One region of the Sporomusa intestinalis genome, then DNA from elsewhere that is predicted to be linked to it. Evidence: riboswitches for the same ligand, from Rfam matches in the RefSeq annotation. Region 1 holds a riboswitch; each other region holds the start of a gene.
What was found. Region 1 has a riboswitch for cobalamin ahead of ACZ481_RS24355 (TonB-dependent receptor plug domain-containing protein). Riboswitches for the same ligand answer to the same signal wherever they lie in the genome.
Positions count from the first base shown of each region.

Region 2: linked by a shared signal. The riboswitch ahead of cbiD (cobalt-precorrin-5B (C(1))-methyltransferase CbiD) and the one ahead of ACZ481_RS24355 (TonB-dependent receptor plug domain-containing protein) in region 1 are both predicted to bind cobalamin.
Region 3: linked by a shared signal. The riboswitch ahead of ACZ481_RS04135 (redox-sensing transcriptional repressor Rex) and the one ahead of ACZ481_RS24355 (TonB-dependent receptor plug domain-containing protein) in region 1 are both predicted to bind cobalamin.

Region 1 covers NZ_AP042390.1:5,247,695-5,257,778, forward strand. The annotation lists gene ACZ481_RS24350 (TonB-dependent receptor plug domain-containing protein) at 1-1,664, opposite strand, end outside; gene ACZ481_RS24355 (TonB-dependent receptor plug domain-containing protein) at 1,687-3,594, opposite strand; cobalamin riboswitch at 3,793-3,969, opposite strand; gene ACZ481_RS24360 (TetR/AcrR family transcriptional regulator) at 4,038-4,685, opposite strand; gene ACZ481_RS24365 (trans-sulfuration enzyme family protein) at 4,806-6,095, opposite strand; gene ACZ481_RS24370 (hypothetical protein) at 6,302-6,613, opposite strand; gene murI (glutamate racemase) at 6,936-7,709, shown strand; gene ACZ481_RS24380 (zinc ribbon domain-containing protein YjdM) at 7,721-8,059, opposite strand; gene ACZ481_RS24385 (alpha/beta hydrolase) at 8,239-9,243, opposite strand; gene ACZ481_RS24390 (HIT family protein) at 9,259-9,798, opposite strand; gene ACZ481_RS24395 (hypothetical protein) at 9,926-10,084, opposite strand, start outside.
Region 2 covers NZ_AP042390.1:2,313,070-2,323,153, reverse strand. The annotation lists gene cobJ (precorrin-3B C(17)-methyltransferase) at 1-661, opposite strand, end outside; gene ACZ481_RS10685 (cobalt-precorrin 5A hydrolase) at 682-1,755, opposite strand; gene cobM (precorrin-4 C(11)-methyltransferase) at 1,759-2,526, opposite strand; gene cbiT (precorrin-6Y C5,15-methyltransferase (decarboxylating) subunit CbiT) at 2,549-3,151, opposite strand; gene cbiE (precorrin-6y C5,15-methyltransferase (decarboxylating) subunit CbiE) at 3,148-3,774, opposite strand; gene cbiD (cobalt-precorrin-5B (C(1))-methyltransferase CbiD) at 3,759-4,847, opposite strand; cobalamin riboswitch at 4,980-5,191, opposite strand; gene ACZ481_RS10660 (LutC/YkgG family protein) at 5,411-6,016, shown strand; gene ldhH (L-lactate dehydrogenase (quinone) large subunit LdhH) at 6,016-8,187, shown strand; gene ACZ481_RS10650 (ArnT family glycosyltransferase) at 8,279-9,817, opposite strand; gene ACZ481_RS10645 (ChbG/HpnK family deacetylase) at 9,868-10,084, opposite strand, start outside.
Region 3 covers NZ_AP042390.1:897,745-907,828, reverse strand. The annotation lists gene ACZ481_RS04160 (hypothetical protein) at 1-857, opposite strand, end outside; gene ACZ481_RS04155 (nitrogenase component 1) at 1,063-2,352, opposite strand; gene ACZ481_RS04150 (nitrogenase component 1) at 2,345-3,640, opposite strand; gene ACZ481_RS04145 (nucleotide-binding protein) at 3,627-4,439, opposite strand; cobalamin riboswitch at 5,146-5,332, opposite strand; gene ACZ481_RS04140 (sirohydrochlorin cobaltochelatase) at 5,390-6,313, opposite strand; cobalamin riboswitch at 6,477-6,661, opposite strand; gene ACZ481_RS04135 (redox-sensing transcriptional repressor Rex) at 6,855-7,517, opposite strand; cobalamin riboswitch at 7,725-7,907, opposite strand; gene ACZ481_RS04130 (TonB-dependent receptor plug domain-containing protein) at 8,083-10,062, opposite strand.

The DNA.
Region 1 (10,084 bases):
ATATTTGCCTGCCGTTTGGCATAGCGGACAATGGTGCTTTCCTCCTCCGGATTCATTTTGGCAAAGCCGACGCTGCCATAGAGATTGCGAGCCAATTGCGTATTGTAGCTGATTTCAAAGCCTGTCGTGCTAATAGTCCCGGGAATGTTCCAATAGTAGGAAGGATTTGACGTTGACCCCTGTGAGTAGGCGGCGATGGCATCTGTCTGGCTTCTTTTGTATATATCAGCCTGCAGATTTGATTTTTTATTGATTTGCCAATTCATGCCGATTTCATCGGTGCGGCCGCTTGTCGGCTTTAAATTGGGATTGCCATAATACCCGCCGCCATTTTGCACATTGCCGAAGATCTCCGTCACCGTCGGTGTCTGATAAAAGCCGTTGGAGGCGAGATATAGATTTACGCTGTCATCGGCCGCATAGCCCAGATTATAGCTGGCAATCGTTTTGGCATCAAAATCACTTGGTTGCGTGTGCCGCACGCCGGCCGTAAATTTTAATTTGTCAGCCAGCTGCAGCTCATCCTGCAAATAGATGGCCTTTTCCGCCAGCACCGCAGTACCGGCGTCGTACCGCGTGTACTCCAGGCCCGCCGCCAGGCGGTTGCTGTCATTAAGCTGCTTATAGTAACGGTCACTTATATTCCAGGCGCTATAATTAACAATTTCATTAGTGGTTGCATACTTATAGCCCTGTCCGGGATCATTGGCATTGTTCCAGCCGGAAATATAGCTGCCTGTGCGCCAACTGTCCACCCTGCCGTGATAGGCGGCAAACTGGTTGCTTTCCGTCTGGTCGTCATTACGATAATCAATAATATAAGTCAAGGCAGTTAAATTAAGATGGCCGTTCCAGGGAAAAACAGCATCGCCGTAAATCCTGGCATACTCCATATCCTGCCGGTGACGCTGGTACTTTATCAGGATATCGGTATTGTCGTTCGCTTTATAACCGTATTTCAACTCGATATCGTTGGCATCCAGGTCCCGGGGATTGGCGTTGCCATTCCCGTCAGTAAAATCACCGCTGTTTTTCTTTTGCCAGTGGACAGACCAGTAGCTTCTCTGGCCGTCTGTTCCTTGTGTCCCCAGATTATAAACCTGATAGCCGTTATCGCCGGTAGTGTATTTCAGCGTGGACTCTGCCGCCGGCGCTGTGATTTTTCCCGGCCGTTTGGTAATGATATTAATGACCCCGCCGACCGCATCAGCGCCGTACAGTACGGAAGCCGAGCCACGCAACACCTCTATCCGTTCGATATCAGTCATATTATAATTGACTGCATTGGCCTTATAAGAGGTCCCGATATTTTGACGAACTCCGTCTACAAGCACAACCACCTTATTGGAGCCCCGCAATGCCGGCGCCGTCTCGCCCGATATCTCATAGCCGATGCCATCGCCATACAGCGGTGTATTAAAGCCCGGTACGTGTTCCATAATTTCGTACAAGCTTTTATAATGATTTCTTTCAATTTCCTCGCCGGTAATAACTACCATGCCGGCATTGCTTTTTGCCAGCTCCACCGGCGTTCCCGTTGCGGTAACAACCACTTGCTCCAGGGTAAACTCCGCTGCCGGCGCTGCATAGCCACCGGCCGACAAGGCCAGTGCCACTAAGCCGGTCAATACAACAAGCCGTTTTTTCCTTAACTGTAAATACATCCTTCTGCGCCTCCTGCCACCTCTAAAATGAATATTCAACACCTAATAGGAAATTACGCCCTTTGGCACTGACATCAGCCATCACCCCGGTTGTAGAATTATACCAGCTGACAGGCATGTAGTATTCATTAAACAAGTTGTTGACCTTTGCGAATACCTTCGTATCTTGGCTGGCCTGATAATTGGCACTTAGATTCCAAACCCAGAAAGTCTCTTCCGGTAAAAATTTTACACCGGCGGGAATAGATGACGGCCGGCAAATATCATAACGTCCGATCCCTTTCAGGCCAACGTCGTATCTGGCTTGTCTGTAGGCAACCCCTAGTGTGACAATATCAGCCGGAGTCGAAACAACAATGGGATTATGTCCGGACCACATTCTGAAATAACCCAAATCAACAGACAGATTTTTGTCAAATTTCTTCGCCATATTGAATTCAAAGCCATTATAAATATTTTCGTTCGCAGTATTAATATATTGTCTCATGCCATCGGCAACATTTTTATAGGTAAAGCCATTGGTTTCATTACGCCGGAACACATCAACAGTAATTTGCGTGTTCTTATCAACAGTAAAGTTAAAACCAATTTCATTCGTTTTGCCGGAAGCCGGCTTTAAATCATAATTAGGAATATACAAGTAATTTCCAAAAACTTGTCCTTCCGAGGGCGGGACATAGAAGTCCGCCGAGTTGGCAAATAAATTCAAGCGGCTGTTGACCTTATAGCCTAGATTAAAGCTTTTGGACGTATTATACTCATACTCTTTCGGCATTGTCCGGCGTACACCGGCCGTAAATTTTAATTTTTTATTGATCTGGAATTCGTCCTGCAAATAAACAGCGCTTTCACTCAGGCGGCTGGAGCCAACTGCTTTATAGGTGCTGTAGTCATAGCCTGTGCTGATGCGGTGCCTTGCATCAAGCTGCCGAAAATAACGGTTGCTGACCGCCACTTTTGTTACATCCGTATCATCGGTCTGGGATTTGCCGCCCGGCAACAGGCCGTCACAATGGCGCTCACTGTCCATGCGGCCACGGATGATGGAAAACTGGTTGCCTTCCGTCAATTCTTTGTTTTTATAATCAACAATCATCGTTAGGGCGCTAAGATCATGGAACCCGTACAGCGGTGCATCGTAATCGCCATAACCTTCCGTATAATTGATATCATGGCTGTTTGCATAATACTTAAAAATCACATCGGTAAATTCGTTTACACTATAGCCGTATTTGAAATTAATGTCCTGTACGTCTAAATCTGTGGCATGACTTTTACCGTGACCGTCTTTATAATTACCCTGATTTTTTTTCGCGGCACTGATATACCAGAAACTGTTCCCTTCCGCGCCCTGATTGCTGACGCGAAACGCGTGGTAGCCATAACTGCCGGCTGTATAACTAGCTGTCGTCTCCGGCTTTGTCTGCTGGCGGGTGGTAATAATGTTAATAACGCCGCCAACGGCGTTAGCACCGTAAATCGTGGAAGCAGAACCCTTATACACTTCAATCCTTTCGATATCTTTCATGTCAAATTCCGAAGCACCGCCGCGAAAGGCCGGATTCATCCCCTGATTTACCCCGTCAATTAACACAATGGCGGCAGCGCCACGAATCGTCGGTGCCGAATAACCCGACAGTTCATAGCCAACACCCGTACCATACATGCGGGTATTCACACCTGGGACATTTTCCAGGACATCATAAATTGTCCGGTAATGATTTTTTTCGATATCCTGTTTTGTTATTACCGTAATATCCGAATAGTTATCGGCAGCACTTACCGGCGTTGCCGTTGCGGTAACCACTATGCCAGCTAAATGAAAGGTTTCGGCAGCCTCCTGGGCGGCTTCGGCATTTGTGCTGCTTACTGCATTGCAAGTGAGTAGTGAAAGTAAAATCATTTTCCTAAGGCTATATTTATAACGCACTAAACACACCCCTTAAAATTGCCCAATTCACTTATGACTTTTTTGCAATCAATAATCTGGCCACAATTATTAACAGAAAATAAGCATACTTCCGCTTTTGAAGACAGCGGAAGTATGCTTATTCAATAAGTTAGCGCTAATAGCTCAACGCTAAGCAATATTCTTATTTATGCATTACTCGCCTTGTCGATCGCAGGCAAAAGTAATCAGGAGCAGGCAGTTCTTCTGACTTAAGTTCATCGCCTTTTTTCGCCTTCCCAGATAAGATCCAGTGACATATTGAAAAAAGACTCCCTATTACAGCAGCGGGACTGTATCGGATTTACACCGATTTCTCTATTAAGCCTGTACGGCACCTATTCCCCACAAGTATTAAATTAGACTAATATTTCGACCCCGGGTCTAATTATTATTCTATAACTCTCTATTTACTATTGTCAAGGTTATTTTTTACTTTTGTTGTATAAAATGCCATCAATAAAGAAACGCAGCATACGGACTACCCGAAACTCATATAAGCTTTTCCGTTCAAATAATAACTCAGCGCTTTGCTCGCTGTAGAATTTGCCGCTGCTAATCATTTGCCGGTAATAACCACGGATAAAATGCATTTGTACTTCAAAAATATAAAAAATTTCATTTCGGTTAAAATCATTAACTTTGCCTAATACTTTACTATGCAGTCCGTCATATAACATAGTCAAACGCTGCTTTTCTTCGATAACCTCGTGTTTTTCGCACTCGCTGTTAATTATGTCTTCATATTCCAGCAATTTTATCAGCAAGTAGTGTTCCTTAATAAATTTATCGGTCATTTTTATGGCAAAACCTTTAAACTCTTCCCCGCTCATAGGCGCTACCTGCTCAAGTTCACTGATAAAATCCGCTACTAATTCCACATGCAAGTCATGTAAAATCTTCAAATATACAGAAGCTTTCGATGTAAAATAATAAAAAATCATTGATTTTGCCATTTTTGCAGCTTTCGCTATATCTTCGACGCGCACTTCATCGTAATGATTACTTTTTATCAAATCCCTAGCGGCTGCAAGAATTTGTTCCCGCTTTAAGGCCCGTTTAGTATTAGCCATATCCTTGACCTCGTCATTTGTATAAATTATAGTATGTATCCTGCCTGCTTAAGCCGGCCGCATGACAAACCAGCCTCGGCCGCCATCGCGTTATTAGGCTGTATGCAGGCATATACTCTATTACCCTTCCTCTCCCAAGGCAGCCTCGGCCGCTTGCTGGAGATCACGCACAAGATCCCGGTAATCTTCGAGTCCGGCGTGGAAGCGTAAAATATACCCCTCCGGCAGGGGCGTGACTTCGCGGTTGGCATGCACCGGCAATACCAGCGACAAATGCCCGCCCCAGCTCTCAGCAACCCAGAACAGGTTCAGGGCATCGACAAAAGCCTCGATGTGCTTTGCCGGCAGGTCCGGACGGAAAGCGACGCTGAACAGGCCATTGCCTTTACTGAAATAACGTGTAAACCGTTCGTGATAAGGTGAGGTCGCCAAAGTCGGCGAAAGGACGCCGGTGACAAAAGGCTGTTGCAAAAACCATTCGATCAGCCGCGCTGCGGTGTCGGCGTGTTGATTGAGACGTTCTTCGGTCGAATCAATTCTGTGATACAGCCGCGAGCAAGTCGTTGGTGCGACCGCGCCATTACCGGTTGCGCGCAATTCGTCGGCGATGCGCTGCAGATCTTGCGGATGCTTGGCGATCACCATGCCCGACGGCGTATCGCCATACCCGCCTTCGTATTTTGTCGTCGCTTGCACAACGATATCTATGCCGTGTTCAAGCGGTCGAAAACGGACGTGGCTTGCCCAGGTGTTGTCCATAATAGTACGTAATTTGGCATGTTGGGCTATCGCTATTATGCCATCAAGGTCGGGGATTTCAAAAGTACCGCTGCCCGGGGCCTCGATATAGACAATCAATTCGTCGCGTAATGAATACTCGCTGCGCGCTTTTACCAGGAGCGAGTGAAATTCCTCTGCCCCAACCCCTGCGGGATAACGGATTTGTTTTATGCGACGCCGGTTCAAAAACCGGAGCATTGGTCCATATACATTATCAGGAATAAGAACCGCTTGCGGGGAAAAGGCATCTATAGTGGTTGCAATCGCAGATAAGCCCGACGGACAGATGACGGCGCCGTGGCCTTTATGCAGGGCCGCCATTTTTCTGCACACAGCGTCGGCTTCCGGTGTCAGTGGCACGCCATATTCCGCACCGCCATAAGGTGCTCGGCCGCATTTGTCTGCTGCCCGATAGGTCCCAAGCTTGGGAAACAAAACTGAACTTTGCCCCCAGGAACCGGTTTGCGAAAAGCGGCCGGCATCGCCAAGGCCGGCCGGATTGGGATGCCCGCAAACCGCGTAGGGATCGGAAACAGGCTCATGTAAACGTCGTGTTGCCGGCGAACAGAGCGCGAGAAACGCGCGTCTGGCCTCGCATTTGATTAAAATTTCCGGTATTTTACCCGCCACAGAATTCTCCTCCAAATTTTATCGTATAGATTCTTAGTTCTTTAATGAACAAACATAGTCCTTTTTTTACAGAAGGCTACCTTTCAAAAAAAAGGACTGGGCTCCTGATTGGGAGCCCAGCTAATGGTTTACTCTCGTTGACGGCGCGGCCGGAACAGTTGGCACCTAATAGCAAAAATAATTTCGCCCGCCGGCGTAGCCGCCCGTTAATTCGGCTTGATCTGCAGTTCAGAATAACCCTCGAACTGGGTCAAAATTCCGGCCAGCGCCTTCTCAACATTCGCCAGGGTTACAGCCGCCGGGTTATGCCGGTTCGTTAAATGCAGCTCAAAACCAAAAATTTGTTTATCATTCGCTGCATAAGCGCGGTTGTTGCCAACGTTAATAAGTGATATCACCTTGTTTTGAAACAAGCGATGGGCAATCTCCTTATACAAGTCCATATTATTGCTTACAGGCTCTGGGGTTACAATTTCAATAGAAAAAATCCGGGACGTTTCATCGCAGGCAATACACATTGCTAACACTTCCTCATCTCACTTGCTGAAAACACAGGCCGTACTCACGTTTCCGCCATCATATTGTAACATAATCGAGAATCATTTTCAATCATTACAATGTTTATCACACTCTGTTGCCAAGACCAAACTTTAGCCGCTTTGTTTAAGCAGCCCGGGCCAGCAACAGCCCCACCGCATAAGGTGGAACAGCGGCCGGCTCCCAGGCAAAATTCCAACCGCCGCTAATTTATGGTATGATATAGACAGTACTCTTTACGGGCTTTTTTCGGAGTTGTTCATGCTAATATAAATACAATATTGGAACTAGGAAGGGATTAAGATGAAGATCGGTTTTTTTGATTCTGGTATTGGCGGCTTAACCGTCCTTGGCCACGCTTTAAAAATACTGCCGTTTGCCGATTACATTTACTATGCGGATATTGAGCATATACCGTATGGGGAAAAGACCAAAAGCGAAGTGAGACACTACGTCCAAAAGGCTATGGATTATATGGCCGAGATCAAAGTAGATGCTGTGGTGATTGCTTGTAATACGGCAACAAGTGTTGCCGGCATGAAGCTGCGCAAAAATTATAGTTTCCCGATCATTGGCATGGAGCCGGCTGTAAAACCGGCAGTTGCGTATTGTAAAGAAAAAAACAAAAAAATATTGGTATTGGCAACCAGCCTTACGTTGCGGGAGGAAAAATTTCATCAATTAATTCAGAGGCTTGATGCGGCCGCAATGGTTGACACACTGGCGTTAGGCGGCCTGGTAAAGTTTGCGGAACAGTTTGAGTTTGACACTGCCGGTGTAAATCAGTATTTGCAAAAGGAATTTGCTCCATTAAAGCTGCCTGATTATGGCGCCGTTGTTCTTGGCTGCACCCATTTCCCCTTATTCGGGAAGGTTTTACAGCAATGGTTTGCCAAGGAAACCGTTTTTTTCGACGGCGGCCTTGGCACCATACATCATTTGGCAGATATAGTAAAGCAAAGAGGCGTAGCCCCTAGTATTGATGATAAAATTAAATTTGTCATTACAGATGGCAAACTCCCGCCCAATGATGTTGATTATAAAAAAATACTGCAAACTTATTTGCATAACATATAAACACAGTCTCTTTATATCTTTTTAACAAACTCTGATTTCAGCTTCATAGCGCCAAAACCATCAATGTGGCAGTCAATATTGTGATCGCCCTCAACCAAGCGTATATTCTTAACCTTCGTCCCCATTTTTATGGCCGAAGAACTTCCTTTTACCTTAAGATCTTTGATTACACTTACCGCGTCACCATCCTGCAACACATTCCCATTTGCATCTTTGACAACGGTTCCCTGGCTTGTGCCGGCTTCTGCTCCTGCCGCCCACTCATGACTGCATTCCGGACATACCAATAGGATTCCATCTTCATACGTGTATTCTGAATTGCATTTTGGACAATTTGGCAATTGGTTCATGTTATATTGCTCCATTCTTTATTGGTTTTATCATCAAAAAGCGGCTTTTTCCGCTATGAGTCCTCTTTACTTCCTATTCATGGCAATATTTTTTCTTATCATGCTCATTTATTTTACGAATTACCCGGCAGGGATTTCCCGCTGCAATTACGCCGGCCGGGATAAAACACATAGCCCTGCTACCGGGCCTCCCAGCTTGACGAATGCAGCGCAAAAGCAAGCGCATCCGCCACCGCAGCGGGCAACATGGAGCCGTGAGTTTTGTCAGCCTGCTCCCGAAAACTTACCTGCAGGCCGGCTAGTCCCCCTAAGTCGGCGGCGATCTCCCTGCCTGTTAGCCCGGAGCGAAACCTCGTTAGCGAGGCGGCGTCAGCTTTAGAGAGCCCTGCCCGCAGGGCTTGTTGGCCGGCAGTCTCTACCAACAGGCGTACAGACGCTTTGCCGTTCCTTGCCTGTTCGCCAGCCACGAAGCCGGCGTGCTCCGCTAAAATCGAACCGCCATTCCACCATATTGACGGATCGGCGGCCACATAAGACTGGAACGACGTAGGCGAGGTATAGAGGATATGCAGGACGAGCAAGCCAGCCAGGGAATGCCCGAATAGGGTCTGCCGGCTGCGGTCGACCGGCGCCATCCTCTCAATCACTGGCTTTAGCTCTGTTTCGATGGCAGCAAAAAATGTGTCACGGCCACCTGTTGCGAAGGCCCCTAAGCCTATGGCCTCAATCGGAATGAGATCCGGCGAGGTCGGCGGTGTGAGATCAAAGTAACGCCGGCCGACATCGATACCGGCATCAATCGGATAACCTATGCCAACCGTTACAACAGGCGAGAAACCGGCAGCCTTCTGGGCAGCCTGCAGCAGCGGAAAAGTCAGGTTTCCGTCAAGCAGGTAGATCACCGGATAACCCTTGGCAGGCACGGGGCCAACCGGCACTGAAACGAAAATCCGATACCTGCCGCCATGTTTTTGGAAATAAAGATCAAAGGTCTTAAGCTGGTATTCAGTCCGTCCGGCCCCTGCAGAACCGGCAATATCTGCCGCTAAACCAGCCGGGGCCGCAGGGGTTGTGGCCTGATTATAGGCCCCTGTTTCCCGGTTGCAGGCGCTTGCCCACATAATTACAAGCAAAACAGCTAAAACCAGGCTTTTCCACTTGCGAATTTTATACCGGAATTTCATCGTTAAAAGGCTCCTTTACCCTAGCCGCAGGCGGCACCTATTACATTGTAATTGGCTTTTTATAAAAGTGATTGTTTTATTGATTTCGGGCATTTTCTCTAGCGCATCCGTTTTATTTTTATGCCTGTAATAACTGAATAACTTAGCCCCATCCAGTTTTTCGCTTGAGAATAGTGCAACATTTAATTTGTCTAGCATCCAATGATAGCGCGGGAAAATATGAAAGTGGCAATGACTTGTTTCCTCTCCCAAGTTCAGTATATACACCTTTTCAACCTCCGGCAGCTTCTGCAGAATACACATTATGGTTTTTGTCCCTCTGGCCATTGCCACCAGCTCTGTATCGGTTAACTCCTGATAATCAGGGACATGCCTGAGCGGGGAAATAATTATATACCCTGGTATATTGACATCAAGACAATGATGTACAATAATGCTGTCACTCTTGTAAAGCAGCCCTCCGGGTGGAATCCTTGTTCCTTCGATAATCCGGCAAGTTATGCACATAACCTTTGCTCCTGTTATATACCTTTTATTTCGTAATTTACCATCCATATATAAAACTCCTGCTAATGGATCAGCAGGAGTTCTCTGTATTGGGCAGTTATCAGTGGCTGCGCTTCTCCCGGTCATACCTAACGGCAGGTTTATTGCCCGGTCAGGACCGCTTTTTTCCTGGCAACTAAATGATGCAGCCAATCTTGTTGTTTAAAATTTTAACAAATGTTTTGCGAATGAAGGTATCGGAATAGAATTTCTCGCACAGCTCTGTTAGTTGCCGGGGAGTAAGTCCGATATCTTCTGCCAGCACTTCCGGAAATTCCTGCTCGGCCAAAATATG
Region 2 (10,084 bases), 2.6 Mb from region 1:
TTCTCCCGTCAGCCACATACGTCTGGCTGTTGCCAATCAGCACCAGGGAGAACATATCAATATGCTCATTTGTAAAACTTTCAAGGGTAGACAGCGTCATATCCTCTTTGTCTCTGGTCGCATGATGGACAATGCCCACAGGGGTATTCGGCCCGCGATGCTTCAGGGTGATTGCCCGCACGGCCTCAATTTGACTTGTACGCCTGATGCTTTTCGGATTATAAATGGCAATAACAAAGTCGCCGGCGGCGGCCATTTCGATGCGTTTTTCAATAATCTCCCACGGGGTCAGCAGGTCACTCAGGCTGATAACTGCAAAATCATGCATCAGAGGCGCCCCCAGAACGGCGGCGGCGGCGCTGACGGCGCTGATCCCCGGCACCACGGCAACCTCTGGCTGCAGGATGGCAGGGTATTTGCCAACAAGCTCCAGCACCAGGCCGGCCATTCCATAGACGCCGGGGTCACCACTGGAGATTACGGCCACCTGCTTGCCGCTCATAGCCTGCTCTACAGCCGCCTGGCAACGGTCAATTTCCTGCATCATGCCGGTGCCAATCGTAGCCTTGCCTGCCAGCAAATCCTGGATCAGATGCAAATAGGTGTCATAGCCGACAATAACCTCAGCCGTTTCAATGGCCTGCCGGGCCCGGGGCGTCATGTCAAGCAAACTGCCGGGCCCTATTCCCACCACCGATATTTTACCGGCGCAATGGCAACAGTTACCTTGTGATACTTGGTTTTCGTCAACAGCAGGTTGCTGCTCTGCCCTGTTAGAATTGCTGCTGGTTCGCATACATTTCCCACTCCTATCGTTTCATTAACAAAATCAGATAATGATAATTTATTTTGTTCAATACACCGGGCCAGCTGTTCATTGTTGAAAAATTCAATCGGCACATCCAGTTGCTCCGCCGCCGCCAAGAGCCCGATCTCATGCTCTTTGACAATCGTGCTGCCAATCACGGCAATACTCTTGACACTACGGCCGATCTCGCCGCAGGCCTGTTTGATCGCGGCCAGGACCTCCCCGCCGGTGGCGCCGCGGCGGCAGCCCACACCAACGGCCAGACTGGCCGGCCGCAGATAGAGATGAGGCTTCTCAACAGCAAGATTCCGGTCTGTGATAATTACCGCCGCATCGTACCCATCCTGGCAGGTAAGCTCATCAAGACAGGCCAGCTCAACCCCCTGTTTCGCCGCCAAATCAAAATAGCGCTCATACCCGGGTAAGGCATGATCAATAAAAAATACGACCCGGTCACCATTGACGATTGCCGAATTGATTGTCTTTAAGGCGGAAAAAGGCTCTATTTCCAGCTCCAGCTTAACTGCCAGCACATCTGCAGCCGGCAGGCTGGCAATATCGGTAGCGGTGGTAATAACCGCGGTGGCGCCGGCAGCGGCCGCTATCAGCCGGGTCAAATCATTGGCGCCGCCGATATGTCCGGCCAGCAGGCTAATGGCAAAGTTGCCGCCATCATCCATGACCACCACAGCCGGATCAATCCGTTTATCCTTGACATAGGGGGCAATAACCCTTACCACAATACCTGTTGCCATAATGAAGATAAACCCTTCATACCGCGGGAATATTTCCTGAACCAGCTCACTTAAGGATTGATAGGAGTGCGGTGAATTGATCGGATTGCGCCCAGCCTTAACATATAAATCAACATTGGCCCCCAGGCAGGGCGCTAAGCGCCCTGCCAGTTCAGCCCCTTTATTAGTCACGGAAATGACTGCCAGCTTCACAACCTACCGACCCTCCTCCTGTGCCTGCCTGAACATATGGCCAAACTCAGGAGCGTACAAGCGGGATAAGGCATAATCGGTATGTAAGACTTTCCCCACAACAATCATGGCCGTACGGTCAATCCCGCTCTCCCGGGCAACCTGGGCAATCGTGGCCAGTGTGCCGCGGAAGATTTGCTGATCAGGCCAGGAAGCCTTCTGGACAATAGCCACAGGGGTTTCCCAGGGATAACCGCCGTCAACAAGCTCTTTAACCACATTATCGAGCATATGGACGCTCAAAAAAATACACATCGTTGCTTCATGGCTGGCCAGCGCCGCCAGTTTTTCTTTCTCCGGCACCGGCGTCCGGCCTTCCAGGCGGGTAATAATTACTGTTTGCGACACGTCAGGCAGGGTATATTCCTGCTTTAAGGCCGCCGCGGTGGCCAGGAAGGAACTAACCCCCGGTATAACCTCAAAGGTAATATTCCGGGCCGCCAGTGCATCCATTTGTTCCTGGATGGCGCCATAAATACTGGGATCACCGGTATGAAGCCTGACTACCAGCTTCTGGTCCTTAACCCCCGCCGCCATCACGGCAATAACCTCTTCCAGGGTCATAGAAGCGCTGTTGTAAATCACAGCCCCGTTTTTGGCCAGCGACAGCAGCGCCGGGTTTACCAGCGAACCGGCATAGATAATAATATCCGCCTGGCCTAATAGACGCTGCCCTTTCACGGTTATGAGCTCAGGGTCGCCAGGTCCGGCTCCTACAAAAAATACATGCATTTTACTTGTGCTCCTTTCTTCTTCACTGTGTAATGTTGCGGCAGCTGCCCATTTTATCACAGGCAATTATATAAATCGGATTAAGTGCTTTAAACATATTGCTGGCGCCAGCCTGCTGGAGCCGGGTAACCTGAACGCAGCAGGCTTCCACCTGGTATTCAGGCCGTTGCCGCATGCTGCCAAGGGCGGCAGCTAAGGTCTCTACCGTAACTGCCGTGATAATCATTCTGCCTCCCGGCTTCAACAACCCGTCGGCGCAACTGAGAATTTCAGACAGCCTGCCGCCGCTGCCGCCAATTAAAATAACCTCAGCCGCCGGCAGTCCTGCCAGCGCCTCCGGGGCAGAGCCCAGTATGACCTCCACATTGGCAGCCTGAAATTTAGCGGCATTAGCCTTGATTAAGTCAACCCCTTCCGCTTCCCGCTCAATGGCAAATACCCGCCCCTGGCTGGCCAGCAAAGCAGCCTCGACCGACAACGAGCCGGTACCTGCGCCAATGTCAATCACCGTGTCCGCAGCACCGATGCCGGCTTTCGCCAGGGTTAAAATCCTGATCTCCTGCTTGGTCATCGGGATGCCGCCGCGGATAAACTCACTGTCGGGAATTCCCAGCTTATGGTTCATGCCTTCACCACCATTACGCTATGTTCGAACCCGGGGGTTGCCGCTGTGTCAGCCAAGGTCAGCGCCGCTACCGCTTCATTATCATAAGACAAATTGGCGCACAGCCAGACACAGGCCGTTTCCGGCCACCCCTGCGCCAGCAACACACGGGCAATATGGGCTGGGTTATGCTGATGATCGGTTAAAATACCTAATTTATACCCCGGCCGGTATCGGAGCAGCTCATCGGCCGCCTCGCGGCCATGCATGCTGATTAAGGCCGCATCCTGCCAGACTTCGGCCAGCCGGGCAAACGCCAGCTGCACAGAGCTGATGCCGGGAACAACCCGGATACGCGTAGGTTCGAACCGGCCCCTAAGGGCAGTCAGCATGCTGTAAAAGCCGGGATCGCCCGACACCAGCACAATTACATCCTCACAGGCAAGCTGCTGCCCGATGAAATCCAGCACGCCCTCAACATCCTTATCGATTATCCGCCTGGTCTGATGGGCTGAGCCGAATGTGTCAAGCGCCCGCTTGCTGCCCACCAAAACCTTCGCCCCGGCGATAATCCGGCTCGCGACAGGCAGCACATAATCAGGCGAGCCAGGGCCTATGCCCACAACGATTATCTGATGTTCCATCCTAAATGGCCTCCAATTTCCCTGGCAGTCTGGTCAAGCCCCAGTATTTCGCCCTTCAGGGTCACAATCACGGTTCCTACAGTCAAATCGCCGAACACATACCGCTCGGCCCGGGCACTGGCCCGCTCAGCCAGCACCTTGTACACAGCCGTCATATTATAGCGGGCTATAATCGGCATGACAGCCTCGGTCGTAGTGGAGGCCAAAACCTCCTCGACCGCGGCCTGCGGTGCGCCGCCGGCGGCCAGATAGGCGGCCAGTGTCTCCAGTCTGGCATCAGCCATCCGGTTGTGGGTATGAAATATGCCGGCCGACACTTTGACGATTTTCCCGAGATGACCGAATAAAAGTACCCGGCGCATACCATATTTAACGGCATTCTCCAGCATATGGCCGATAAAGTTGCTGGTCTGAACAACAGCGGCAGCCGGAATGCCATAACGGTTGATCGCAATATCCTGGCCAATTTTGCCCGGGGCAAACACGATCTCATCATAGCCCAGTGCCTGCACCACACTGATTTGCGGCACAAGCGAATTTTTAAACGCTTCTTCGGACATCGGTTCCACAATACCGGTAGTGCCGATAATGGATAAACCGCCAACAATCCCGAGGATTGGATTCAGCGTCCTGGCAGCCAGTTTTTCCCCGCCGGGCACAGAGATTGTCACGACCGCGCCCCTGCCCGGCGGCAGGCATTCCCCAACCGCCCGGATAATCATGGCCCGCGGCCCGGGATTTACCGCCGGTTCACCGACAGGTACCGCTAAACCCGGCTTGGTCACGGTCCCGACCCCTTCCCCGGCTTTAATCACTACGCCAGGCTCATCGTTTACCATCATTTCGGCCATAATTTTTACCCCGTTGGTAATATCGGGGTCATCACCGGCATCCTTTATCACCCAGGCCGTACCGCCGCCGGCAATTGCCGAGCTTCCGGCCACCGGCACTGCCAGCGCCACCCCCTGGGGTGAAATTACCTCAACTGCTGCCACAGACTGCCCTTTCCAGGCCAATACCGCCGCTTTGGCAGCGGCAGCCGCACAGGTCCCGGTGGTAATCCCCTTGCGCATCGGTTTATCAGACAACAAAAAACCCCCTTGAGCAGGGGGTAAATACCAAACAAGAAAATTTTTTGCCTGATTATTGTACCCACACCTGCCTATCTTCCGTAGGTCCCAGTACTTCATCAGATGAAGTACTAGCGGCATGTGCCGGAACAGGCAGGTCTCCTGACTCTGGTTCATCGCGACCTTGTAATCCACCAAACCCAAAGCTAGACTTGCCGGACTACTCGCCTTCCCGGTTTCCCAGTGGCACAAATTTAAGCAGCATCCCCAATACAGTGGCGGGACCGTGCCGGTATTGCACCGGACTTCCCTATTAAGCGTGAAGCACCCGTTCCCTACACTTATCAAATTATTATCCTAAATATAATTCCCTATTGTTATGTATTTTCCTGCTGGCTGGTCGAATAATTATGAATTTTAATAGTTAGCCTCTTAATTGCAAAAATTATGCAATTTTTTGCGAATTCAAACAGGATTTTTTCATCTCCATGCGGAATGTTACACTGGTCAGACCATCATACCAAACATCTAATTTTTTATTTGGGGGAGTGGAGAGTTTGAAAAAAGTGAGTGAGCATTGGCAACAAGCGTTTACAGCCTATGCCGACGGCCTCAGCCTGTTCTCAGAGTTTGAGGCCAGGGCCAAAAACGCCGCCGCTGAGGTTTTCCGGGTCAAAACAGCAGCCGAAGCTGCCGCAGTCATTACCAGCCTTGTTAAGTACACAAATGCCCGCAAAATTGTAGCTGTCAACAGCCCGCTGCAACAAGCAGCCGGCATCAATGCCGCCCTGGCCGAGCTTGGTGTTACTCTGTACACCGACCAGGCCGACATTGCCGAGCATGCGGAGAGCGCCGACATTGGCATTTCGGCGGTGGAATTTGCCATCGCTGAATCAGGCAGTGTCTGCCAGGATGCCATGGCCTTTGAAAGCCGCCTGGTTTCCATGCTTCCTCCTGTTCATGTTGCCTTTATGAACAGTGGTCATGTTGTGCCTGGTGTAACAGAAGCCATGGAGGTAATCTCCAAGGTATATGACCGTGGTTATATTAGTTTCATTACCGGTCCCAGCCGCACGGCCGACATTGAGCGGGTGCTGACAATCGGCGTGCATGGCCCCAGCCGGTTTATCATTATTGCCGTTGATGAAGAAGTTAACGGAGGTAATTGTTAATGAATACAAACAACCGGAATATAAAAAATGAAATAGAAGAGAAACTGAATGACGATATATTACGCGGCGCCTTAGGCCGCTTTGCCGAGGCCTACCCTGTCTCGCGGGCCAAAGCCTATGAGAATGTGGCCGATGTGGAAGCCCTCCGCGAGCAGGTCCGGCAGATGAAGATCGGGGCGGTTGCCGACATTGACAACCTGGCTGCTAAATTTGAAGCCGAAGCAACCAGGCGTGGCGCCAAAGTGTTCCGGGCCCACGATGGTGAAGCCCTGAAAAAATATCTTATCAATCTCTGCCGGGAAAAGAATGTAAAACGGATTGTGAAATCCAAATCCATGGCCTCCGAGGAGATTCACCTGAATCATGACCTGGAGGCAGCCGGGCTGCATGTAAAGGAAACCGACCTGGGCGAATGGATTATCTCCCTGGCCGGTCACAAGCCCTCCCATATGGTTATGCCGGCCATCCATTTAAACCGGGAGCAGATTGCCGATTATTTTTCCCGGGAACTGAAACAGGAAATTCCCACTGATATTCCCTTTATGGTCCAGGCGGCCCGGACAGCCCTCAGAAGTGAATTCCTCCAGGCCGACATGGGTATCTCCGGGGCAAACTTCGGCATCGCCGAAAATGGGGCTATCGGCCTGGTAACCAACGAAGGCAATGCCCGCCTGGTAACTACCCTGCCCCGTATTCATGTTGTTATCATCGGCTATGAAAAGCTGATCCCCACCATCAACGATGCCGCCCCGATCCTGCGCACCCTGCCGCGCAACGCCACCGGCCAGCTGATGACCAGCTATATGACCATGACCGCAGGAGTTACCCCGGTAATGGTTAAGCAGGACGGCAAATGGGTGGAACAGGAAAAGGAACTGCATATTATCCTGTTTGATAATGGCCGTTTAAAAGCAGCCCGTGATGACAAATTCAAAGAAATCTACCAATGTGTCCGCTGTGCCTCATGCCTGAACGTTTGTCCCGTCTATACGCTGGTAGGCGGCCATGTGTACGGTCATATTTATGCCGGCGGCATCGGCGCCATCCTGACGGCCTTCCTCAACAGCATGGGGGACTTTGAAAAAATCAATGAGTTATGTATCGGCTGCCGCAAATGTGTCGAGATATGCCCCGGCAAGATTGATATCCCCCATCTCATCGAGGAGCTCCGGGCTAAAGCCGTCCGGGAACATGGGCTGCCGTTCGGCGTTAAAGCGGTATTTGAAAACGTCCTGGCCAACCGCAAGGTTTTTCATACCTTGCTGCGCCTGGCCGCTATTGGGCAGAAACCCTTTCAAACCGGCCGCTTAATCCGCCATCTGCCTTTGTTTCTGGCCGGCATGGCCAAAGACCGCAGCCTGCCGGCGGTCGCTGATTCCCCCTTCCGTGACCGGGTTGCCAGAGTAACCAAAAAAATAAATAAACCGGCCAAACGGATTGCTTTTTTCAGCGGCTGCAACATTGATTTTATTTTCCCCGAAACCGGTGAAGCCGTATATAAGGTGCTCCAGGACCTGAACATGGAGATTGTTTTTCCGGAGGAACAAAGCTGCTGCGGCAAACCGGTCCTCGGTATGGGCGATAAGGACACAGCCAAGCGGATTGCCCGGAAAAATATCGAAGTCTTTGAGGCGGCCAAGGCCGACATCATCCTCTCGGCCTGCCCCACCTGCGCCGAAACCTGGCATCAAACCTATGGCGAATTATTTGCCGACGAGCCGGAATGGCAGGCGCGGGCTGAAAAAATCGGCCACAAAGTCTGTGAGTTTACCAGCTTTGTGGCCAGAGAATACCAAAAAGCCGGCCGCTTGACCAAAACAGCCGGTCCTAAAAAAGTGACCTACCACGACTCATGCCATATGAAGCGGGGTCTCGGCCTCTACACTGAACCGCGGCAGCTGCTGGCAGCCGCTCCGGGCTATGAACTGGTGGAAATGAAAGATTGCGACAAATGCTGCGGCATGGCCGGCGCGTTCGGGGTCAAATACAGCGAGCTGTCAATGCCTATCCTTAAGCAGAAAATTGCCAACATCAAGGCCAGTGACGCCGAGGTGATCGCCGTGGCCTGCCCGGCCTGCATGATGCAGATTCAGGGCGGCCTTGACAAACAGCTGCCGGCGGTAAAAATTAAACATGTTGCGGAAATCTTAGCCGAGGATATTAAAGAGTAAAAAGTTACTGCACAGGATAATAAAAAAGGGACCTTCCCGCCGGAAGGCCCTTTTTTGCTTGCCTGCAAGCAATGTATAAAGCCGCAGCTCCCTATTTTTTTACTAAAATCATTCTGTCGGCAACCTGGGCCACGATATTAACCCGGTCCCTGTCGGCTGCTGTCAGCTGCCTGTAATCGGCCTGCTGAACAACAAACCAGGCCGACCCCGGGGCGCCGGCAACAGCCGCCGCCAGTCCCAGGGTTTTGACTTCCGTGCCGTAAACATCAGTATAATAAGCAAAGCCGGGGCGGAGAAACTTCATTACGTAAACCGGCGCCTGGCGGTCATACCGGGCGGTAAACTCCTGCGCAATATATTTGGCCGTGAAAAACGGGGCAGCCGGCGGCAACAGCAGCCCAAAAATCACCACTAAGCAGAGGGCCATGCCTGTCACCTGCACCCCAAACGCTTTCCCGGGCTGCCGCTTCCGGATAAAAATTACCGAGCCCAATGCCATGCTCCCCAGCGTCGCCGCTGCCGTCAAAGCGGCATATGTCAGGCCGGGCAGCAGCCTCATGCCGGCAACCATACCGGTAGCAAACAGCGTGGACAATAGGGCAAGCAGAACCGGCCAGGCCGTTATTTTGGCCCGCAAATCCCAGACTTTGTCGATATACCAGCCGGCAATCAGCGCCAGCGGCGGATACAGCGGCAATATATAGGATACCAGCTTAGTCTGGCAGATGGAAAAAAAGAGAAAGATAAACGCCGCCCAGATATTCAGAAACACTAATGTCCGGCTGTCAGCCTGACTGCCGCGCCGCAAGGAGGCCCATACCGACTGAGCCAGGATGGCTGTCCACGGAAAAAAGCCGATGAGCAGCACGGGAATGAAATAATACCAGACGACTAATTCCGGGTGCTCCGGCGAAGTAAAGCGGGTGACATTGTGAAACCCCAGAAACGTATCAATAAAGGCAGAGCCGTGAACGCTATACATAAACCAATACCAGGGGAGCCCAATCACGGCAAATAACACCATTCCCGCCGGCAGCTTCATTTCTGCCAGCAGGCGAAAGCGGCCGGTAATCGCCAAATACAGAAAAATTACGGCCCCGGGGAACAAAAAACCCACCGGCCCCTTAGCGACAGTGGCCAAACCGGCGAAGATGTACATAAGATAATAGCGTTTGGTAATAAACCCCAGCAGGGCAAGGGTCAGGCAGAACGTAAGCGTCATATCCGTAACAGCCGCCTTACCCAGATACACGTATTCCAGGCTTGTTGCCAGAACAAGAGCGCCCGCCAGCCCGGCCCGTTTATTAAACAGTTCACAGCCGAACAAGTACAGGGCCAGCACCCCGGCGGCCCCTAAAAACGCCGACGGGAAGCGGGCGGCGAATTCACTCATGCCCAACACCTTGCCGGCCCCGGCTACCAGCCAGTAATACAGCGGCGGCTTATCATACCAGTATTCGCCATAAATCCGCGGCGACAAAAACTCATTAAACCGCGCCATCTCTTTCGGGGTTTGGGCATACACAGGCTCATCCGGATCAAGTAAAGGAATGCCGCCCAAATTAAAAAACATAATAAATAGTGCGATCGCTGACACAAGCCAGATATTGCGGTCCAACTGCCTGCCCATGGTCGTCCCCCGTTATATTTTAAAAATACCAAATCGTTCCGGTCGCTTCCTTAAGCCAGACCGGCAAATGACACCAGGGAAACACGGCAGCGCCGCAGACCGGCGGCAAGCCGCGGGCTGGTCACTGCGGCCAGTTCCTGCTGCCAGTGATAATCCCAGGAAAAAACAGGCTGCAATACCTCATTAGCCAGGCCGGGGTGAAGCATAATCTCACTGCTGCCGTCAGGCAAGCTGTCAATGATGTTCATGAGCAGCCGCTCCTCCATG
Region 3 (10,084 bases), 1.2 Mb from region 1:
ACAGGCAGTTGAACAGCCTGTCTGGACTCACCGGTGAGCGCGGCAAAAGCGACCAGCTTATCCTCGTGCCCGCCCAGTGAGCCGGCATCCTTATCCTCGCCGGTTGTTCCCGGCGTAAACAGGCCGGACACCGGCTCGCGGCTATTTGCATCAAGCAACCGGGCCGTAATAACCACCAGTTTTTGCTGCTCAGACGGATTATTGACAATAAGCCGCATGTGGGTAAGCGGGTGCAGCGCCTCCACCTCCAGATTGGAGGCCCCTTTGCCATTGATAATATTTTTATAATAGTCCCAGCTTTTGTCACGCATGACCAGTGTATTGCGTGATAACCGCTCGTCATTTTTTCCATCCCGGTCCAGCGGCAGGATAATTTCCTCAATAACTGCCGGCTGATTGCCAAGACTCCGGCCTGTTGTAATTACGGTAAATGGTATCTGCCGGCTCTGCCGGCCGTCGCTGATGGTAATGGCATAGGTACCTGGTATTACATCTGCCGCAGCCTGGATTGTCAATAAGTCGAACCACTGGCTGTAGCCGCCGGCTAAGTCAATGTGCCGCTGCAGAATATCCCCCTCCGGGTGTTGTTCCACCTGCCATACAGTAGACCTGTCAACTAGAGAAAATCCGGGGGGCAGTTTAATGGAAAGTGTGGCGGCAACCGCAGCCTGACTGCGGTTTTCGATGCTGTACAGGGCCTGCAGCTGACTCCCCGGCCTGACGCCTTCCCGCGGTTTTCCTAAATAGTAAGGTACTTGCAACGAAATAGTAACATCATCATTTGTTTGCCCTGCCCCTAATGGCGGCAGCAGGCAAAGAGCGATGAGATATAAACTGAGCAATGCTGTTAGTTTCATAATTTTCCTTCTACTCCCGCACCTTTTCCATTATCCGGAGGCTGGCCACCTAAAAAGCAGCACATAAAAACGACACAGGCAGCAGCACATAGGTGCTGAAATTACCCATGTCCTCATGCGAATCAATCAACATGGCCACAACCCGCTCACCTTTCTTTGTTCAATTCAGCCGCAGCATCTTCCCGGTTGGAGCAGGCAGCGCCGCTCAATATTGCTGGCAAACAGCAATATATCTTTCCCACAGGCTCTCCAGCAGATGAACAGCTCCCTGCAGCCCCATAAACGGTCGATGACTGAGCCGGATTTCATCATATACAGGCAAGGCTATATTCTGGTACACCACCGCCTGCTGTTGGTTGCGACACAGCCAGACCCGTTCATTGCTGCTGGCAAGCAGCAGTCCTGTCGTCAGTTGATTTAAGCAGTCTGCCAGTGCCTGGCCGTCTTTTTTGGCATCGATTACCCGGCCTAAGCCTGCCGGAATCTGCTGCATAATTCCGCCCTGCGCAAGGATCGTCAGCTTAGCGGTGTCCACCCACTCCCGCCGTATTGCCTGGGCCATCCCCAGTGCGGTGGAAGCAGGGGCCGCCACCAGCACCTGGTCAAACCACAGTTCACCCCAAATCCGTTCCATCTCCAGGGTGGCGCTGCGCAGCCGGCGCTCCAGCAAATCCCGTTCCTTACCGGCTATTGCCAAATCCTGCTTTGACTTGCCGCCGGCCTGCCCCAGCGCACAGAGCCATTCCCAGGAGCCTTCCAGCCCATACGGCGGCGGCGCGGCCACATAGGGTATACCATACTGGTCTTGCAGTAACAAAGCTGTTTCCAGCCCCAGCTCAGCATGTAAGACAATATTCAGATCTGCCTGAGCCATGGCGGCGATGCCGGCCTGGCTGGAACCGGCCCCCGGGCAGGCCAGCACCTGGTAGCCACACACTCCCAGCAGGCGCTTAATTTCCTGTATATCACTGACGGCATTATAATAGCCGCAGGTGGCCCCCAATAAATTGACCGTGCCCGCCTTTCCTGGCAGGCCTTTTGGCAACGGCATTGCGGAAAAATAGGCTTTAGCCGCGGCCCGGTATCCCTCTTGAAAGCTCCCGCCCAAACCGCCGCTTTCCAGACAAATTACCGGACAGGCCATAGCGGCCTGCCGGGCAATCGCGGCAAGATCATCGCCGATCAGACTCACTGAGCAGCTGCTTTCAATAAATACCACAGCCGGGCGGGTAGTTTCCTTGACGGTTTGCAGAGTCGCCAGCAGGGCCTCTTCAGTACCGTAAATCACTGCATCATTATCGACCTGGGAGCAAAAAAAGCGGCTGCCAATATCAGGGCAGGCATGCTCCAGAAAGCGGAGGGCATAGAAATAGCACCACAACGGGCCGTTGCCGACAATAACCGCATCCTCAATCCCGGCAAAAAACGCCGCCGCCCCGGTCAGGGCACAGGCATTGAAGCAGCTTTGGACATCATGCCACTGTTGATCAGCCATATAATATTCCTCCCCGCTGGACCGGACGCTGGGCCAGGCGTTCCAGTTTTTGCAGTTGTTGGATGAAACCGCTTATACCGATAGGCGGTAATACCGGCACAAAAAACTGGCGCAGCGTTTCATCATCTAATTCATGCGTAGTCAGCACCAGCTCAGTTGTACTGAATACTTCCCCGGCCTGACTTTGCAGCAGGACAGGCACCTTTGTATATGCGGCCAGGGCCTGCCGCAATAATTCCTGCTGCTGGCCGGTCACCCCCTGCAGCAAGACAATAGCCACCAGCTCCATTTCGGCCTGGGCAAGCAGCTCCAGCACCCAGCCTGGTTCAAAATACGGCAGCGGCCGGCCGATAACTAAGGCAGCCCGGGCCAGGCGCAAGGTCCGGCGGCTTTCCCCGGCAGCGGCCTGCAACCGCTGCTGTTCAGCGGCAATTGCCTGCCGGGCTGCCTGAGGCCGTTCCAGTAAGGCCCCCAGCTCAGCCAGCCACGCCGCGGTCCCTAACCAGCCTATAGGATGGTCCCGGTCAAAAAACGGCGTGCCGCACCTTTTTTCGAGTCCGGCGGCCAGTTTGCGAATCCAGGCATAGGACTGGGACCTGCCGCCAATCAGGATGTTCAGTGATGACGCGGCAACCAAACCCATGTCATTAAGCGAGGTATAGCCCGGAAAATGCGCATGGACCTTTAAGCCAAAGTAGCCGAGCAATCGTTTCATTTCCCGGCAGTCCTCGCTGTCAGGCCCGCCACGGTCACCTAAAAGCGCAACCGTGCCCGGCAGCACAGGCTGCGGAGTAACCAAACGCTCGGCCACAGCCATGGCCGTATGGTAAAAACCGGCATGATATTCTCCGTCCAAATACCCGCTGCAGGGAGAAGCAATAACCGGTATATTAAATTCCTGTTCAGCCAGAGCGGCCACCTCGGCGATATCATCACCAATGATGCCGGCCACACAGGAACTGGCAATCACAATATAACCGGGCCGGTAGCGCCCGGCTACAGACCGGATGCAGGCCCGCAGCTGCTCCGCTCCGCCGAAGATAGAATGTTCATCATTTAGTTCACTGCTAATTAAGGGGGCCCGGTAACGTCCGGGCATAAACTCCTGCCGGGATATCTGGCGGTAATGAATACCCAGTCCCATCTCCTGGGTTATATGGGCACAGGCTTTAGGGCTGTGAAAAATCACTACAGCCCCTTCGCTGTGGGCTACAGCCCGCCACACGCCAGGCATACTGCAACTGCAGCCGCTCTTCAGGGAGACAACGGGCCGCTTACTCTTGACCATAGCGCAACACCAGTTCCTCAAGGTCTTCAAATTCCAGGGGCGTTGGTACGGACATTTCCTGGTTGTCCAGGATCAAAGCGGCCAGTTGCCGGTAAACAGCAGCCTGGGGTGAGTCCGGCTTCCATTCGATAACAGTCTGCCGGCGAATTTCCGCCTGATGAACAGTCTGATCCCGGGGGATATAAGCAACCAGACGGGTATTAAGTTTGGCGGCAAACTCTTCTAATAAAGCCTGCTCATGCACGATGTTACGGCTGTTGCCAATAATACCGCCAAGCCGGGCCTGACCACGGCCGGCAAACCTTGCTACCCCTTTAGCGATATTATTGGCAGCATACAGCGACATCAGCTCACCGGAGGACACAATATAGATATCAGTGGCGTAGCCTTCACGGATGGGCACGGCGAACCCCCCGCACACCACATCGCCCAGTACGTCATATAAAATAATATGATCTTCCGCAATCGACTGCAGGGCTTTAAGCTTCTCCAAAGCAACAATAATTCCGCGGCCGGCGCAGCCTACCCCCGGCTCCGGACCGCCGGCCTCAACACATTTAACCCCCCGGAAACCGTTATGAACCACATGACTTGTAGTCACATCGTCGCCATATTTTCTGACCATATCAAGCACTGTTTGTTTGCAGGTGCTGCCAAGCAGCAGTCTGGTAGAGTCATTTTTCGGGTCGCAGCCAATCTGGCAGACAGCGTGTCCCTGTTCCGCCAGGGCCGCCGTTACATTGGCTGCTGTTGTCGATTTTCCAATCCCGCCCTTGCCGTAAAACGCAATTTTTTTCATTTTTTTCTCTTGTATTCCTCTCTCCATCAATTCGTAAGAAAAGACTCGGCTTATGTCAAGTCCTTGGGGACGATGGCAGAAGCCGCCTGTGCCCTTTAGGGTATAATCGTTCTTATGTCACGGAATTTCTTTTATAAATTCTGGTAGACGCAAAAAACCCGCTGTTGCGATTGATGCAATAACTAAAAATAAACTCCTGAGCTTAACCCAGGAGTTTATTGCGGCTTTATAAAAGCGTTATCGCAAAATCCCCCTCCCCATCGCTCGTAGGTCAACCGGTGATTGTCAAACAGGCAGTTCTCCTGGCTCTGACTCATCGCTCCTCCAAACCTTCCCACGACCTGCTAGCAGCGGTGGCGTCGCACCGTCGACACACTTCTGGTGTGTTCGGCACTAGCCTCCTTCGGTGGCGTCGCACCGTCAACACACTTTTGGTGTGTTCGGCACTAGCCTCCTTCGGTGGCGTCGCACCGTCAACACACTTTTGGTGTGTTCGGCACTAGCCTCCTTCGGTGGCGTCGCACCGTCGACACACTTCTGGTGTGTCCGGCACTAGCCTCCTTCGGTGGCGTCGCACCGTCGACACACTTCTGGTGTGTCCGGCACTAGCCTCCTTCGGTGGCGTCGCATCGTCGACACACTTCTGGTGTGTCCGGCACTAGCCTCCTTCGGTGGCGTCGCACCGTCAACACACTTTTGGTGTGTTCGGCACTAGCCTCCTTCGGTGGCGTCGCACCGTCGACACACTTCTGGTGTGTTCGGCACTAGCCTCCTTCGGTGGCGTCGCAGTGGCATAATTGGAGTTGCTCCTCATTACAGTGGCGGGACCGCGCCGGTGTTCCACCGGACTTCCCTATTAAGCCCCGCAGGGCACCTGTTTCAGCTGTATTTTGTTAAATCAGTCCGGCTGCTTCCAGCCACACGGTAGCGGCCAATAACCAACTTCCGGCTTATGACTGTCCGTGCCGGTGACCGTGGCTTTTGCCGCAGGCGTGGCTGTGGCCGGGACTGCAGTTGCCCCCAGCCTGGCGGTGGCCATGAAGTGGATGGGCGATGGCAGAGCGGAGATGGTTTACATAGATATCCTGAATGGCGGTATTCTCTCCTAAACCATGGAAATATACATCAACACGGAAGCCGGCCGCCAACAACTGCGACTTCGCCGAATCTTCCTCATCCCCGGCCATGTCGTTGGTTGCATGATCACCAGCCACCAGCAAAAATGGCATCAGGGTAACTTTTTTCACCTGTTGCAGTTTCAGTTTGTCAATAATACGGCTTAAAGACGGAAAACCTTCGACAGTATACACAAAAACATTGTTTAAGCCGGCGTCTGCCAGTTTTAGCTGCAACACCGAGTAAGCAGCATTAGCCGGATGCATACCGCCATGGCCCATAAGCACCACAGCGCTGGCGCCATCATCGGCAGGCAGCTGCGTCTTTAATGCATTAATGGCAATTTCGTAGTCATCGGGATGATTCTCATGACCCATGCAATACAGCAGAGGGCGGCCCAAACGGATTTTATCAAAAGCTTTTTCCTTGGCATGGGCGTAATGGGCAACAAGGACCCTGATTTTTTCATATTCGGCACCTGCCACGATATGCAAAGGCTGGAGGTATACTTCCTTGTAGCCTTCGTCCTGCAGGCGCTGTAAGGCCTGGATCTCATTATCAACCTGAACGCCGGCAGCGGCTAAACGTTTGATGACGGTACGCGAAGTAAAAGCCCGCCGCACCTCATATTCGGGAAAACTAGCGCGGATTTTGTTTTCGACAGTTTCAATATTTAGTTTAAGGGTTTCCTGATAAGAAGTTCCAAAGCTAACAACGACAATAGCCTTTTTTGATGACTTGTTTTGCTCTTGCTCCATAGTTATTGCCTCCTCCATAATCTCCCACATAGGTACCACAAAAATAAAAGCCCTCGCTGGCGCAGGCCGGGAGGGTTCTGTTCAGAGGAAATCAATCCAGATAACCGTAACAATTAACCGCAATTGATATTCTAAATCCCCTCCTCATCGCTCGTGAGTAAAAACGGTGATTGACAGACAGGCAGTTCTCCTGACTCTGGTTCATCGTTACACCCAAACCTTCCCAAGACGGTTGCGTCTCAGTGGCATATCTTAGGCTAACTCCCCATTACAGTGGCGGGACCGCGCCGGCTTTTAACCGTACTTCCCTATTAAGCCCTTTAAGGCACCTGGCTCCTACTATTCAATTTTCAGAAAAACAGCTTATTTATTACCAATAATAGCATCCGTTATCAGCTATTGTCAAACACATCCTGTTTTATACAGAATATAGTGAATATTATACCCGGTCCAAAGGAAAGCTGCAGAAGCTTCGCTTTCCATAACCGGCGCAGGGAAAATCGCTGCCGCTTTAGCAGCGCGATTTACAACTGCCACGCCATCAAATAATAGACCGCAGAGCAGGCACAGGGCGGGCCAAATCATAGGAAAGCTGGCTGATCATCGGGCCGGCGTTGATTTGGATCAGAGCAATGCCTTCAGGCACTGTTACCTGGGTCTGGGTAAAATTGGCTATACCGGCAACACCGGCTGCAACAAGCCTGTCAGTAACGAGTTGGGCCTGTTCGGGCAGCACCGCTACCAACCCGATACTCACCTGCTTTTTCAACACCACAGTCTCCAGATTCCGCAGGGCTTCAATTGTTAAACCCAGTTCAGGGATCCTGACGCCGTAATTCCGCTCATCCATGTCTAAAACCGCAGTGATCCGGAAGCCGGGCGGCAGGAAATTCTGGTAACAATTTATCGATAACAGAGGCATCTCCATGCCCACCACAATGGTGTTCCAAACCGTATTGTAGCCCAGAATTTCACCAATCCACTGCAGCAGAAAATCAATCCTGTAGCCGACACCCTTGGTGCCGAACTCACCGAAAGAGGACAGGTCTTTGCGTATTATCGACGAGCTTATGCCGGTACGCTGGCCGATTTGAATGGACAGGCACATAGTCTCGCCATCATCCAGCATTTTTTTCAGGGCGTTATAATAGATTGCCATCCTGGTTATCGTCAGCTTAGATATATCATCTCTTGTTTTTATCATTTCGCATCTCCCTTTCCCGTAAAAATGAATAAAAAATTAAATACCCGGCTGCCACGACAGCCGGGAAATTTTTACAGCGCACACTAAATAGAAACTCCTGGTCAATGACCAGGAGTGAATTCAGCAGCAAACACAAAGCCAACCTGGCAGTAAATGCCACAGCAAGCCGGTGCGACTGTAATCCCCTCCCCATCGCTCGTGGGTTAAACGGTGACTGTCAGCTAGGCAGTTCTCCTGGCTCTGGCTCATCACTCCACCAAACCTTCCCAAGACAGTTATGTCTCAGTGGCATATCTTGGTTTTGCTCCCCATTACAGTGGCGGGACCGCGCCGGTGTTTAACCGGCTTCCCTATTAAGCCCATAAGGGCACCTAACTCATGATTATTTAATTACAATGTCTGAATATTATACATGTTAATAATACCATTTGTGACAGGAGTTGTCAAACACCTTCGGTTTTGATTTGATGTAACCTTACATTAAAGAGGTAGAGGCAAAACACAACCTCTTAGTATAATCAGAAACTATTTTTGGGTCTTATATCAAATCACTTTGGCTGTAACCTCAAAAGGAATATTTCACGCCTAACTGATAATTGCGGGCTGGCATGGGGAACGAGCCAAGTTGGGAATCTCCCACTAATTCATAATCTTGATTTGTTAAGTTATTAACTTTGAAATAGGCGCGGGCATGCTTATCAATAGAATAATTCATAGCCAGATCCACAATCCAGTAGCGTGAAGAGGTAAACCTCGTTGCACTGCGCCCGGTAGCCCCCGTGCCATCAATATCAATATTCCATTTTTCATCGGCATAGCTAACCCCTAGCCGGTAACCGTTTGGCTGCGAGTTTTCCGGGTCCTGAATATAGGCAGCACCAGTTTTTTCCTCAACCTTTAAATAAGAATATCCTGTCATAACAGTCCAGAGTGGCGAAATAGCCCGCCGTAATTCTATGTCGACACCCTTTTTGCGTAATTCGTTGATGTTGGACGGTGTATATACAGTTGTAGAGATACCGCTGTCATCATATGTATATGAGCCCCAGTCAATTGCATCGTGCAGCTTGCTTTGGAAATAACTGGCCTTAACATATGTCCGCTTATCCAATTTTTTATTGATGCCTATTGTCGTCGTATAGCCGGTTTCAGGTTTTAGGTTGGTATTGCCGACCAGCTTGTATCGGTAGATTTGCCCTCCATACTCATACTCACTACCCTCCTCCGGCCAGAATAAATCATCTACCAGCGGCGCATTAAAAACCTTGCCCCACGATATGTACATGTCTGTGGTTTCATCCATCTGGTAGTTCAATGAAGCCCGCGGCGTTGCCTTGGAACCGAACGTACTATGGTGGTCATACCTGATGCCTGGAGTCAGAATCCATTTGTCATTTAGCTGCATCCGGTCTTCCAAGTATGCTGCCTTATTGGTAATTTCCTGATTACCCATTGAGGTGTGCTGCACCCGGGTATTGCGCCATTCCACGCCCCCGACCAAAAGGTTTTTGTCATCTAGGTGCCAGCCATCCTGCCAGGCAATGCCGGTTTCCTTATTGTTGTACATCGAATCCTCATCGGTATCATGCAATTCATACTTATGATAATTTTGGTACAAGCGCAAGTATCCCGGGGTTGTTGATGATTTATCCATATTATATGTCAAATCCCAGTTATTGGTAAGCGTATCTAAATACGCACTGGGATTATGGTTTATAAAACCAAGTGGCTTATAAGGCTGCCCCTTATGGTCGTCAGCATGCTCCGCGCTGAATGTCAGTGAGGTCGTGTCGCTTAATTCCCTGTCAATACGGATTGTCATGTTTTTCTGATCATACGCGCTGTTCGGCATATCTTTTACGGTGCCAAATTTAAAATCTTTATAGGCAGAGTGATCCTGCTCTTCTTTCCCTGCTGTAATAAACCAGTTCCAGCCTTCCTCAGCGCCTGCTGTGGTAAGCTCATACTGCCTATACCCCCAGGAGCCGGCTCCGATATCAAGAGTCGAACGACTTTCGCCGCCTTGCCGGGTAATAATATTAATAACACCACCTACAGCGTCTGAGCCATATATTGCTGACGCCGCTCCTTTTACGATCTCAATGCGCTCAATATTGCTTAGGGAGGGAAGAACATTTAGATTGTAGGTCGCCTGACCATGGCCTGGTTTCTTATTTAAATTCACCCGACGTCCATCAATCAGGATGAGCACCCGCTCATCACCATTGAGGCGGACATATTCTTCCGCCCCCGGAAAACCCTGCTGTCGTATTTCAACGCCATTGGCATGTTTTAACACATCGGCCAGGCTCTTATAATGTCCGTTTTCAATCTCCTCTCTATCGATGATTGAAACATTAGCCGCTGCCTGGGAAAGCTTGGTTGGTACCCGATTGGCTGTAACCACTACCTGATCAAGCACATATGCATCCACTTCTTCGGCGTAGGAAACCCCTGGCCACTGTGTTAAGAGCGTGCCGGCCACCATAGCACACAGCCAGGCATGCCTTTGCCTGTTCGGCTTGTTCGACTTTCTTGTTTTCACACATCTCATCTCCATAACAATT